2 regions of the Fictibacillus marinisediminis genome follow, and region 2 is predicted to be linked to the other one. Evidence: riboswitches for the same ligand, from Rfam matches in the RefSeq annotation. Region 2 holds a riboswitch; the other holds the start of a gene.
The links. A riboswitch is a leader RNA that binds a small molecule or an ion and turns the genes downstream of it on or off. The one in region 2 is predicted to bind cyclic di-AMP.

Region 1: it holds a riboswitch for cyclic di-AMP, as region 2 does, so the genes downstream of both, LCY76_RS07305 (APC family permease) here and LCY76_RS04960 (potassium channel family protein) in region 2, are expected to answer to the same signal.

What each region holds. Positions count from the first base shown of each region.
Region 1 covers NZ_JAIWJX010000002.1:1,322,068-1,328,713, reverse strand. The annotation lists gene LCY76_RS07315 (TrmB family transcriptional regulator) at 1-309, opposite strand, end outside; gene LCY76_RS07310 (MFS transporter) at 453-1,625, shown strand; gene LCY76_RS07305 (APC family permease) at 1,680-3,503, opposite strand; cyclic di-AMP (ydaO/yuaA leader) riboswitch at 3,613-3,756, opposite strand; gene LCY76_RS07300 (hypothetical protein) at 3,901-4,038, shown strand; gene LCY76_RS07295 (hypothetical protein) at 4,207-4,782, shown strand; gene LCY76_RS07290 (hypothetical protein) at 4,772-5,059, opposite strand; gene LCY76_RS07285 (spore germination protein) at 5,218-6,646, shown strand, end outside.
Region 2 covers NZ_JAIWJX010000002.1:886,221-892,866, forward strand. The annotation lists gene LCY76_RS04930 (MFS transporter) at 1-470, opposite strand, end outside; gene LCY76_RS04935 (ArsR/SmtB family transcription factor) at 484-1,068, opposite strand; gene LCY76_RS04940 (MarR family winged helix-turn-helix transcriptional regulator) at 1,262-1,717, shown strand; gene LCY76_RS04945 (asparagine synthase) at 1,853-2,035, shown strand; gene cls (cardiolipin synthase) at 2,123-3,625, shown strand; gene LCY76_RS04955 (undecaprenyl-diphosphate phosphatase) at 3,695-4,477, shown strand; cyclic di-AMP (ydaO/yuaA leader) riboswitch at 4,554-4,690, shown strand; gene LCY76_RS04960 (potassium channel family protein) at 4,780-5,436, shown strand; gene bcaP (branched-chain amino acid transporter BcaP) at 5,600-6,646, opposite strand, start outside.

The sequences.
Region 1 (6,646 bases), 440 kb from region 2:
CCACACCCGGTCGTCGGTTACTGTTTTTTTTATTTGTGCTTCTCTGAGCTGCTGTACATTGGTCTCAAAGTCGGCTTTGAGCTTTTTAATCGTTGCCTCGATCGGCAGTGCAGTATACAGCCGCTTTTTTTCCACCGTTGATTCCATGATCATTCCTTTTTCCGCCAGACGGTGAAGCACCTCATACACTTTGGAACGGGGAACTCCAGAACGTTTGACAATACCGGTAGCATCCAGTGGCTGATCCTCGGTGATTAAGGATTGATACACCTGGCTTTCATATTGAGTAAATCCGAATTGCTGCAGCATGTTTTTGACTCCTTGACTTTAATCACTATGTAAATCATAACACAGTCCTTTCCAATTTATGTACAAACAAACTTTTATCTTGTTTTTCTTTTTATAAATGTTACTATTACAGTGGTAACTTTTTGACAAAAGGATGAATAGCTATGAATAAACGTGTTTACTTATTGACCATCGTATCTTTTGTTGTAGGTATGGTTGAATTGATCATAGGCGGAATACTTGATCTCGTGGCGGAAGACTTACATGTCAGCATCGGCCATGCCGGTTTTCTGATCACAGCATTTTCGCTTGTTTTTGCGGTCGCCTCACCTGTTCTTCTTATGATGACATCTAAAGTAGAAAGAAAACGCCTTACTCTGCTGACACTGCTCGTGTTTTTCGCCGGAAACGGCATTGCGATCTTCAGCCCGACATACAGTGTGCTCTTGATTGCCCGAATCCTATCAGCGGCAAGCGGCTCTCTGCTGGTTGTTCTGTGCATCACGATCGCATCTAATATCGTATCTGAACAATATCGTGCTCGTGCCATCGGTGTCGTTTTCATGGGAATCAGTGCCTCGCTCGTGCTTGGAGTTCCGATCGGATTAATGCTTGGAAATGCATTCGGCTGGCGTGCTCCTTTTATTTTGATCGCCGGATTGACGCTGCTTTCCATGGCTGGGGTTTACTTTTTTATGGAGCAAATGGCTTCAAAACCTGCTGTTTCCCTTATGACACAGATAAAGACGCTGAAAAACCGAAAGCTTCTGTTCGGCCAGTTAACGTCCTTCCTCTTTTTGGCCGGCCACTTGACGCTTTATGGATATTTAACACCCTTCTTAAAAACGGCCCTTGGCCTGAACGGAACGTGGGTAAGCATTGTCTATCTCGTCTTTGGCTGTGCGGCGGTAGCTGGCGGAGGTGTTGGAGGTTTTCTTGCTGACCGTTTTGGTACGAAACGCTCTATTATTGGGTTTATCATTCTTTTCGGGTTTACGATGTTCGTTATTCCTTATACAACGTTTTCCCTTCCGCTTTTCTTGAGCGTGATGATTATCTGGAGCATGCTGAGCTGGGCCATTACACCCGCGATGCAGAGCTATCTTATCGAATCCTCCACTGCTGAAACGTCAGATATCCAGCAAAGCCTGAATAACACGGCGCTTCACTTTGGTATTGCGTTCGGTTCTGCCATCGGCGGTTTTGTGATTGAGCAATCTACCGTAGAATCCAATGCAACCGTCGGCGGATGTTTCATTATTATCGCCCTGGCTACCGCTTTGATTTCAATGTCGGAACGCAAGCGGAGCTTATCAGCCTTACGAAATCAATCCTAAAACAGAAAAAACACTTCCGTAAGGTAAAATCTTCGGAAGTGTTTTTTTCATCAACTATTTTTTAAAACGGTAAGGCACGGTCGCAATGACCACATCTCGTTTAAAGAGCAAATACGCTCGAATCAGTAAGCTTGACTGGTTATGAAGAATATTATGCCAGCTTTTTTTCGTAATGAACTGAGGTATCAATACGGTTACTTGATAGTTATTTTCATTGGCTTTATGCTGCACCGTGTCAATAAATTTCGTCAATGGCTGGATAATGCTTCGATAATGGGAATGCAGCGTAACGAGGCGCACATTCGGCTGCCATTTCTTCCATTTTTCTTCGAAAATTCTTTCGTCCTCACGCTCAAATGCAACATATACCGCTATGACCTGATCTGTAAGAGAGGTAGCAAAATTAATGGAGTTTTCAACAACTTGTGTAATTCCTGCTACAGGTACGATAATGACGTTGCCTTCAATCGTCTTCGGCTGCTGATCCGGTTTAATTCTTAATTGTTCTCCTACTAATTCATAATGTGTTTTGATCTTATGAAAGATGATGACGATGATCGGCAAGAAGATTAATACCGGCCACACCTGTGGAAATTTAGTAAAGAAGAACATCAGGGTTACCGTTAAACTGATGAGAGCTCCGGTTGCATTGATAATAAGCTTTGATACCCATCCCTTTGGTTTTTCCCTGATCCATTTCACGATCATGCCTGACTGAGACAAAGTGAAAGGGATAAACACCCCGACGGCATAAAGCGGAATAAGATGCTCTGTCTGTCCTTTAAACAGGATGATCAGGATAATCGCGCTGACTCCCAATGTAATGATTCCATTTGAGTAACCAAGCCTGTCACCCCTAATGGTAAACATCCGCATGATAAATTTGTCTTTTGCAAGGTTAACTGCGAGCAACGGGAAAGCGGAATATCCTGTGTTTGCCGCCAAAATTAGAATTAATGCTGTTGTTCCCTGAATAAAATAATACATATAGTTTCTTCCAAATGTATGGTCGGCAATTTGAGAAACCACTGTCTCCTTTACACTTGGAGTAATTCCATAATAATAAGCCAAATAAACAATTCCTGAAAATAGTAAAGCCAATAATCCGCCCATGGCCATCAACGTCTTTGACGCATTGTTGGGGGCAGGATCCTTGAAATTCGGTATAGCATTGGAAATGGCTTCTACACCTGTTAACGCTGAGCTGCCTGAAGCAAAGGCCTTCAGCAATAAAAACAGACTGATTCCGGCAACTGGTGTTCCAACAGACGTATGTAAGTCAGCAGGCACCTGGCCCGTTGAAATTTGATACAATCCAACACCTATCAAGATAAATAAAGCTAGGACAAACAGATAAACGGGATAAGCTAAAATTGAAGCAGATTCTGTTACCCCACGCAAATTTAAAGTTGTAAGGAACAAAACAAACACAATCGCAATCGGTACAGTATAAGAATGCAGCGCCGGGAAAGCAGACGTAATAGCATCTGTACCCGCTGACACACTAACTGCCACGGTTAAAATATAATCAACCAGCAGCGAGCCGCCTGCGATTAATCCAGGATTCACGCCCAAATTATCTCTTGAAACAACATAAGCCCCACCGCCATGTGGATAGGCAAAAATAATCTGCCGATAAGACAAAATAAGTGCAGTTAAAAGAATAAGTACACCAACCGCAATGGGAATGGAATACCAGAAAGCCGCAGCACCAACCGTAACTAAGACGATCAAGATCTGCTCCGGTCCATACGCAACAGATGATAACGCATCTGAGGAAAGAATGGCTAAAGCTTTTGTTTTGTTAAGCTTCTGCTCCCCCAGCTCATTTGATTTGAGCGGTCTTCCGATTAATAGTCTCTTTAAATAAGAAAACACTGTTTTTCCTCCGCCGATAAAAAATTTGTGTATAGATGAACATGAAAAAAGCCCCCAAGCCAATTTTAATAGACCTGCGGACGTTTGTTTACCAGTCTCACAAGCTTCATTTCCTTCTCATTAACGCTTACGAGGTTAGCTGTCGGATTCGGGCCATTGAGTAGCCCTACCTGCTTAAGGATTCACCCCCAGGACTTTTTAAAAAAGCCCATTATGGTTCCCCCGCACCAATTGGTTTAAGCGATTTAAGAATTTGAAACTTAGATAATAATACTCCTGTCTTCAAAAAATGTAAATACAAAGATTAAAAACTTTATTTAAAGGTAATTTTAAAGATGTGGGTAATATTTAATATACAAAGAAATTTTGAACTTCCCGAAAAAAAGGAGGATTTAAAATGTCTAAAAAAGAAGGGCACTTATTCTCAGATGAGTTCCTGGAGCAACTAGCTAAAGAGATCAACGAGCAATACGGCGGACCGGAATTTAACAAAAGCGACGAAGAACCTGATATAGAAACAGAAGAAATGATATAAATCACCATGAATGATGAAGAGCCGGGAGCGTTGAAATCCCAGGCTCTTTCAATCCATCCTCCATCATTTTAAGGTTATTCATAAACACCCATATAAAAATAGGAATGCCCCTTACGTTCAGGACTATATTGATATAGTCACGTAAAAAATGAATGGCAGGAGGTTTCTATGTACCTTTTTAAAAGAATGGATCGCCTTGTTGAAATGGCAGCATACTCTGTTCAGAACCGCTTTTCTAAAACTGCTTTACTCGTATTGACTTCCATTGCTTCTGCAGTGACAGCACTCCTACAATCTGCCGGAGGTACCCTGCCGATGATTGGACTACTCATCAGCCCCCTTTCCACTCTTCCTGTTGTTTTGATCACCATCGTTTCTCCGCTTCTGGGGTTCTACTCCTTCGTTTTAACATGTCTGCTCCTTGTTATTGTGCAGCCTAGTGAATTATTGATTTTTATTTTCACAACCGGTTTGCTTGGATTGGGATTAGGCCAGGGATTTACTTTTTTTAAAAGACGTATTTTGATTGTAACCACTGGTTCCATTTGTCTTATTTCTGGAATTTGCATCATGCTGATCGGATTTCAATTTCCTCTATTCGGGCCCGGATTCCACAGTATCGGCAATTTTTATCTTTGGCTTTCCCTATTTTTTTTCTCGTGGGGGTATAGCTTGGTCTGGGTGGAAATCACATGTTTTATTCTAAAAAAATATGTGAGCAGGCGGCTACGATCTAAACCTTAAATATTCTCCAGATCATCCCGGACCGCTTGGGAGCGTCCGGCCCCATAGGCGGAAAGGTTCCAAAGTCGGAAACATACAGGGAACCATCCGGACCAAAAGCCACATCCTTCGGCTGTTCTAAGCCTCGTCCTCCTGTTGCAGATGCAGCAACTCCACTGCGGTTGATCGCAAAGACCTCCACTTTGATGGGATGCTGTAATCCTTTTACTGCAGCTTCGATTCGATAGCCTTCTTTCAGGGCAATATCCCCCGGATTGGTCGTTCCTTCTCGGTCCATACCTTTTCGCTCCCGCTCTCGTTTTATAGCATGGATATTCATCACGTACAGGTCTTATTCTCGAACAATCGTTACCTTTCATCATAAGCTTTATCCATACATATTTTTCTTCCCTCATCTCATACTAAGAGCAGTATCTTACCTGGGGTGAAAAGCAAATGGCGTCATTTTGGAAAAAATCAAAAAAGCTGTCCTCACAAACGCCTACTGAAGGGTTGCGCAAGATGAAGCAGCCTGTTATTCCAACATCGAGCAGCCTCAATGAAAATAAAGAAAAAATAATAGACTACCTGGATCATTCTCATGACATTGGCAAAAGAGAGCTAACTTTTCAGGGTAAAAATGCTCTGTTGCTTTTCTTTGTTCCGCTCATGGATTCAGTTAAGCTGGATGAACACATCATAAAACCTCTCCTGAAATCCCAATCCGGAGATTTATACCAAGTGTTAAATGTGGGTTCAATCCACGAAATGACGGACATCATGGAAGCCGTCTCTTTCATGTGCAAAGGAGCTCTTGTCCTGATTATCGAAGGGGAAACTACCATTTGGTCCGCTGACGCGACAAGACCATCGGGAAGACAAGTCAGTGAAGCCTTAAACGAGAGGGTCATGCGAGGAGCGCAAGAAGGTTTTGTGGAAAACGTCGATACCAATATCAACCTTCTGCGGCGAAGAATTATGAACGGAGGTTTAATCGTCAAATATATTGAGATTGGTTCGGTCTCGCTGACAAAAGTAGCGCTCGTCTATATAAAAGGAATTGCGAACCCCCGTTTGTTGAAAGAGGTGACCGATCGCCTGAACGCTATTGAAGTCGATGCACTCGATACAACAGGGATTCTCGAAGAAGCTATTGAAGACTCGCCTTTCTCACCTTTTCCGCAAATATTAGGTACAGAAAGGCCCGATCGTGTCGTCGGCAATTTATTAGAAGGCAGAATAGCACTAATGGTAGAAGGCAGTTCCCTTTCCCTGGTTGCACCCGCCAGTTTTATTTCATTCTATCAATCATCAGAAGACTATAACTCACGCTCCATCTATGCTTCTTTCTTGCGAATCATACGTATTCTTGGATTTTTCATGGCGATGACCCTGCCGTCTCTTTATATCGCTACCATCTCTTTTCATTATGAACTGATTCCGCAAGACCTGATCTTAACAGTAAAAGGATCATTGGAGAATGTGCCATTTCCACCTATAGCAGAGGCATTGCTCATGGTTGTCATTCTTGAATTGCTGAAAGAAGCTTCCGTTCGTCTCCCGGCTTCAATTGCTCAAACAATTGGTGTCGTCGGCGGATTGGTTATCGGTACAGCCATCGTAGAGGCAAATCTGGTATCCAATATGATGATTATCATCATTGCGCTAACAGCTATTTCATCCTTTGTCGTTCCATCCAACGAGATGAGCATCGCCCTTCGCCTTCTGAGTTTTCCACTGATGATCGGTGCGACTTTTTTTGGCTATTTGGGGATCGTGCTCATTTTCATGGTCATTATCATGCACCTTTGTATCCTTGAATCCCTTGGCTATCCTTATTTCACGCCGATCGCGCCTTTAAGTATGGCCGGAGTGAAAGACTTTA
Region 2 (6,646 bases):
GTCTGAATGATGGAGTTTGCTCTTGTCAGCTGAGAATCCTCAACAAGCATTGGAAGAAGCGCACTGTTTGCAGGCCAGACGAAGGCATCGAGAATTCCAAAGACGAGTCCGAATACGGCAAATGAATAGACAGAAACCTCACCTGAGCCGAGCAAAATCAGAAGTCCGCCGAGCAGGATGGAGCGTGTAAGGTTAGAGACCGATAAGATTTTGGTCCGGCTTACACGGTCGGCGATGACCCCTCCGACAGCCATGAACAGGAGGCGGGGAATACTTGATGCGATCATTACCATTCCAAGAGAGGCTTCCATATTAAGTGTTTTTACAATGTACCAGGATTGAGAAAACAAAAAAATTGCAATACTGAAGGCTGAACAAAAAGTAACTCCCCACAAGAGCATAAACTTTTTCTGGCTGAAAAAAGAAACCGGAATTGCCGGCTGTTCTTCTTTGATTATAGCTTCTGCCATGTCAAGCACTCTCCTATTCGTCAGGATATTCGGGTTCACGGAACGGAAATGCCAGCAGCAGCATGTGATAGAGCTCTCCGTCTTGCTGCCGGTTTATTTTAAAGGAGTTCATTAACTCCTGCAGTTCTTTCGCTTTTTTCTCAAACTCCTGGATTTGAGCCTCATTTAAATACAATTGCTCATAGCCGAATTTAATCTGTTTCCACTCTTCGAACAAGCGGCTGTCTACCCTGCGCAAATAGCTTTTTGTTTTACCAAGGGAAATAAGAACGTTTTCCCTGAGCGTATCGGATAATTCATTTTTTACATGATCCTTGTGTTGTTTAAGAATGTTTTCAACAGAAAAATTTCTGGCGATTGGACGATAAAATTTTTGGATGATGCCGTTTTTTTCCTCAGTTTTTTCTACTGTAATCAATCCTACACGGTCTAGTTCTTTTAAATGATAATGAATTTTAGGGGCGGGGGCTTCGAGAATATCTGCAATCATTTTTCCTGTTTTGGCTTCATCAATAATTTCCCATAAGACTTTTAAGCGAAGGGGATCGCTAATGACTTTTAGCTGTTCGGCATCTTCCATATAATAAATTTCCTGCATGTTCTCCTCCTTTTGAACGTTCAAATTATATTGAACGTTATAAATTTATATTACCTCATCCCGTAAATTGTGTCAATTTTATCCAAATGTGTCATTTGACCTAGAAATCCCAATTTCCCAAAAAAATAAATTTCCAATGTTTAGATTTTTTAGTATAATGTTATTAGTTCATAAAGTTGGAGGATTCTATTAAATGAAAATAGAAGGACTAAAGGCATATGTTGAAAAGCTGGAAGTGGCTCATTATATACTGTCTAAAAGTTTGCATCCGGAAACGACAGGTGAAGGAGATCTAACCAGAACCCAATACATTTTAATGAGAATGCTATCTGTAAGAGACCGTTGGACAGTTACTGAATTGGCTGAAATGCTTGAAGTGAAGCCGAGTGCAGTAACCGTAGCGGTGGATCGTCTCTATAAAAAGAATTACGTGCAGCGTTACCGCAGTGAAGCTGACCGAAGAATTGTTTATTTGGAGCTTTCCGAAACAGGAATTGCAATCTTGCATGAAGCTGAAGAGAGACGTCTGGTAAGTATGGAAAATTTATTGAGCAAACTCTCTCAGGAAGAGCGTGAAATGCTGATTACGATTTACGGAAAATTTGGGAAGAGTACCGCAAAAAGCGAAGAGCTGACGTTCGCACCATAAAAAAACAACGGATCTTTTTCCGTTGTTTTTTCTTTTGCTCATTCTGATTTGCGTAAAGGGTTTGGAAATGAAATATTTCATACTCCGGCTGAAGTTGAAAATACTATAGATATTCAAGATGAAGGAGGGATCTTTATGCTGAGAAAAGAAGGATTGATTCCCACTATATTAGGAACCGTTGTGAGCTTGGCTTCTTTTTCTTTTAGAGGTAACACACGCAAGTATTCTTCACTTTCTAACATCCTGCTTGGGTTTGGACTTGCACATATCGTACTTGGGGTCATCGATTTGTTTGAACATAATGAAGATGAATGGTAAGAGGGAGAAGCTTTCTCCTTCTTCTTGGTTTATTGGACTGATTTTACGGGAATTTTAGTTGAAAACCAAGCAGTAGGAGAATGAACCATGAAACGAATTCTTGAATTTCTATTTGTCCTTGCAATGATTGCAGCTTTGTACATCATCATTTTTTCAAATATGGGATTGTATTGGAAGTGGGGGAGCGCCACTGCTTATTTTGCGATCCTTTTTATCACTATTTATTCTCTTCTGCTCGAAAACCGGACAGCACAGCATACGCTGGTCTGGATCTATGCTTTAGTGTTCTTTCCTCTTTTCGGTTATATTTTTTACCTGTATTCCGGACAGCTTTACTTAAAGGGCCACCTTTTCAAGAGCAAACGGAAGCATGACAGAGAAGAATTGCTGCTGCTTGCTAAAAGAGAACAGAAACCGGATTGGTCTTTATTTAATGAGCATCAAGCTTGTTTTTCAAGATTTGCGCACAACGTAACGATGACCTTTCAAAACAGTGCCACCCAGACAAAAATCCTTAAGAATGGGGAAGAAACATTTCCTGAAATCAAACGCAGACTGCTGGAAGCCACAAGGTACATACATATTGAATATTACATTTTCAGATCGGACCGTCTTGGGAAAGAAATTATCGATATTTTAATTCGTAAATCCGAAGAAGGGGTTGAAGTTCGCTTCTTATATGATGCGGTTGGAAGCCTCACCCTCGCATCACATGAAGTCGACCGAATGAAAAAAGCTGGCATTAAGGTTTATTCGTTCCTGCCTATTAAATATGGATTCTTTAATCAAAAGTTTAATTTTAGAAATCACCGTAAGATTATCGTCATTGATGGAGCAGTAGGATTTGTCGGAGGCCTGAACGTAGGAATTGAATATTTGGGAGAGGACCAAAAATTCGGTTTTTGGCGTGATACCCATATGGTCATGGAGGGAGAAGCCGTTCAAACGCTTCACGCTGTGTTCTTGCTGGACTGGGATTACGTCAGTGAAGAATACCTGCTTGAGAAGGAAGAGTATATCAAGCCTGTTCCTGTTGCAGGGGATGGGGTGGTTCAAGTGGTTCCGAGCGGACCGGATACGCAGGAAGGCATCATGAGTGATTTGTATTATTCCCTCATATCCTGTGCAACAAAATCCATCTGGATTGCTACGCCTTATTTTGTTCCGAACGAAGCCATCAGAACTGCATTAAGAATTGCTTCAAGAAAAGGGGTTCAGGTAAGGCTGATGGTGCCGGAGATCAACGATGGTTTTCTGACGCAGTATGCTACAAGGTCGTATTTTCCTGAATTGCTGCGCAGCGGAATTGAAATCTATTCTTATAAGAAGGGGTTTTTACACCAGAAAGTTATCATCGTAGATGGGGACATGGCATCCATCGGTACAGCGAACATGGACATGAGAAGTTTTCATCTGAATTTTGAAGTGAATGTATTTTTAACGGGGACTTCATCGATAAAAGACCTCGCGGAACATTATGAGGAAGATATAAAAGATAGTGAAAAGGTACGGCCTGTCGGTTTTTATAAAAGAGGATTATGGGAGCGGACGAAGGAATCGATTGCTCGGCTGTTTTCCGGTATTCTGTAGTAAACCCTTGTACTAACTTTCCTTTCCGGTGAATACGTTTTATCATGATGAGTGATAAGAGGTGAACACATGGATTGGCTTGAGGCGGTCATATTAGGGATTATTCAGGGGATGACTGAATTTCTGCCTGTAAGTTCCACAGGGCATCTTCTTTTAGGAAGGCATTTCTTTCGACTGGATGAAGCAGGGCTGTTCCTCGACAGTATGCTTCATATTGGCACACTGATTGCAGTGGTGACAATTTATTGGAATGAGATCAAAGAACTGATTAAGAAACCCTTCAGCAGACTGTCCATGCTGCTTGTGGCAGGCACTATACCCACCGTTATTATAGGCGTGTCATTTAAGGACTATTTTGAGGAGATCTCGAAGACCGGTGTTACTGTAGGATGGGAGTTTCTTGCCACAGGGTGTGTGCTTTGGTTTGCGGATACCATGAAATCAAGAGGACATAAGCAGCTGGAAGACATTACGATTATGGATGCGGTTTTAATTGGAAGTTTTCAGGGAGCAGCAATCCTGCCTGCAGTATCCCGTTCAGGGTTAACGATTGCTGCAGCACTTTTCCGTAAGATTGACAGAGGAACAGCAGCTTACTTTTCCTTTTTGTTATCTATACCGGCTATCGCGGGAGGGTGTCTGTTTCAAGTGAAAGATGTGCTGGGCGGCCAGGCGGAACAATTATCGTTCTTCTCCCTTTTCCTTGGGACAGCCATGTCAGCATTATTCGGCTACTTAGCGGTTAAATGGATGATCTCTCTAGTGAAAAAAGGTTCTTTAAAGGGCTTTGCTATATATGTATGGCTCCTTGGCATTTCAATTATTGGAATGCAGGCAGCAGGCGTTTTTTAACCTGAAATGAAGTCCTTAAGAAAGCATTGACAATTAACATTTGCAGGATTACATTATATTTATTCAAAATCGCATAGCCTTTAAATCGCTTAATTTTAAAGAGCTTTTTAAGAGCGGGGGAACCACTTTTTTGGGGTGAATCTTAGAAATAAGAAGGGATACTTCCAATTCTTAATCCGGCAGCTAACCTCGTAAGCGTTATACAGGAAGAAAGGGACAGTTTGGAAAGTAGCTGACCATTTTTATAATGGTCTTTTTTTATTTGTTCTTATCTAATATTTGTTTTCTAGGGAGAGAGAGGAATGGACAAGCAGTTTGCCGTTATAGGGCTAGGCCGTTTCGGTGGAAGCATATGCAGAGAATTTGCAAAAATGGGATATGAAGTCATGGCTGTTGACCGGGATATCGAGCGGGTAAATGAATACGCCAGTATTGCTACTCAGGCTGTACAGGCAAACTCTACAGACGAGAAAGCGTTAAGCGCCCTCGGTATTCGAAATTTCAATCATGTGATCGTATCGATTGGGGAAGATATCCAGTCCAGTATCTTAACTACGCTTCTTTTAAAAGAAGCAGGAGTGAACAAAGTCTGGGTTAAAGCTCAAAATGACTATCATCATAAAGTCCTTGAAAAAGTGGGTGCGGACCGAATCATACATCCTGAACGTGACATGGCCCTCAGGGTAGCCCAGCTTATTACGTCTGAGAAAATTATTGATTTTATTGAACTATCCAACGAACACAGCATCATTGAAGTAGGAGTCACTGACAAACTTGCAGGCAAAACCCTGACGGAACTTGATGTCCGTGCCAAATACGGATGTAATATTGTCGCAATAAAAAAAGACAACGATATTCTTGTTTCTCCGATTGCCAATGTGGTATTGAGGCCAGGTGATGTTCTCGTAGTGATCGGACAAAATAAAGATTTAAACCGTTTCGAAAATGAAGGAGTGTAAATCCTCTGAAGATTCATCTGCATCATGTTCTTGGGGAAAATCGGGCTGGGGCACTTCTCCCTCGAAACTGAATAAAGCAATCATTCACTATCCTGATGGCGATGTATATACAGGATAAAAAGAGGCGCGGGAAATTCTCCGCACCTCTTTTTTTTGGTTTTATTTAATTAAGTTTGCTTCTCGTGCGGGCGTAGAAAAAATAAACGATTAGGCCGATAGCAATCCAGATGACAAAGGAAATCCATGTGATCGAAGGAAGACTGATCATCAAGTAAAGACAGAATAAAACGGTTAAGATTGGCAATACAGGAACGAATGGAGCTTTGAATGCTCTTTCCAGGTTTGGATGTGTTTTCCTTAACACGATCACAGCTACAGCGATAAGAGCAAATGCTGACAATGTTCCCATGTTAACTAGGTGTGCAAGCGTTGTAAGATCGATAAAACCGGCAATTCCGGCTGCGATAAATCCCGTAAGCCAGGTATTTTTGAATGGCGTTTTAAATAACGGATGAACTTTAGAAAGTATCGGCGGCAGCAGGCCGTCGCGGCTCATCGCATAAGAAATTCGAACCTGTCCGAAAAGCATGACGAGCAGAACAGTGGTAATTCCCGTAATCGCACCGACTGATACAAGACCTGCAATGGAATCCTGGCCTACGTAGTGCAGGGCGAAGGAAACTGGGTCTGCTACGTTCAATTTATTGTAGGGCACCATACCAGTTAAAATAAGGGATACCACAATATACAATGCGGTACAGATGGTAAGCGACCAGATAATTCCGAGAGGCAGATCACGCTGCGGCCGTTTCACTTCTTCGGCTGCGGTTGCTACTGCGTCGAATCCGATATAGGCAAAGAATACCGTTGCGGCACCAGCTACAATCCCTTCGAAACCAAACGGCATAAATGGTGTCCAGTTATCCGGTTTCACATAGCCGACACCGGCAACAATAAACAGAATAATAACAGCAAGCTTTATGAATACCATAATATTGTTGACGCGGGCGCTCTCCCTGATTCCTCTGCTTAATAGCGTAGTAATCAGCAAAATGATGATAACCGCCGGGAGGTTAATCCATCCCCCCTTGCCGGCTCCTGGAGCTGTTGCAAGCTCAACTGGAAGGTGAAGGCCGAATCCAGCGATCAATGACTGGAAATAAGCGGACCAGCCGGTTGCAACAGCAGATGTGGCGAGCAAGTACTCCAG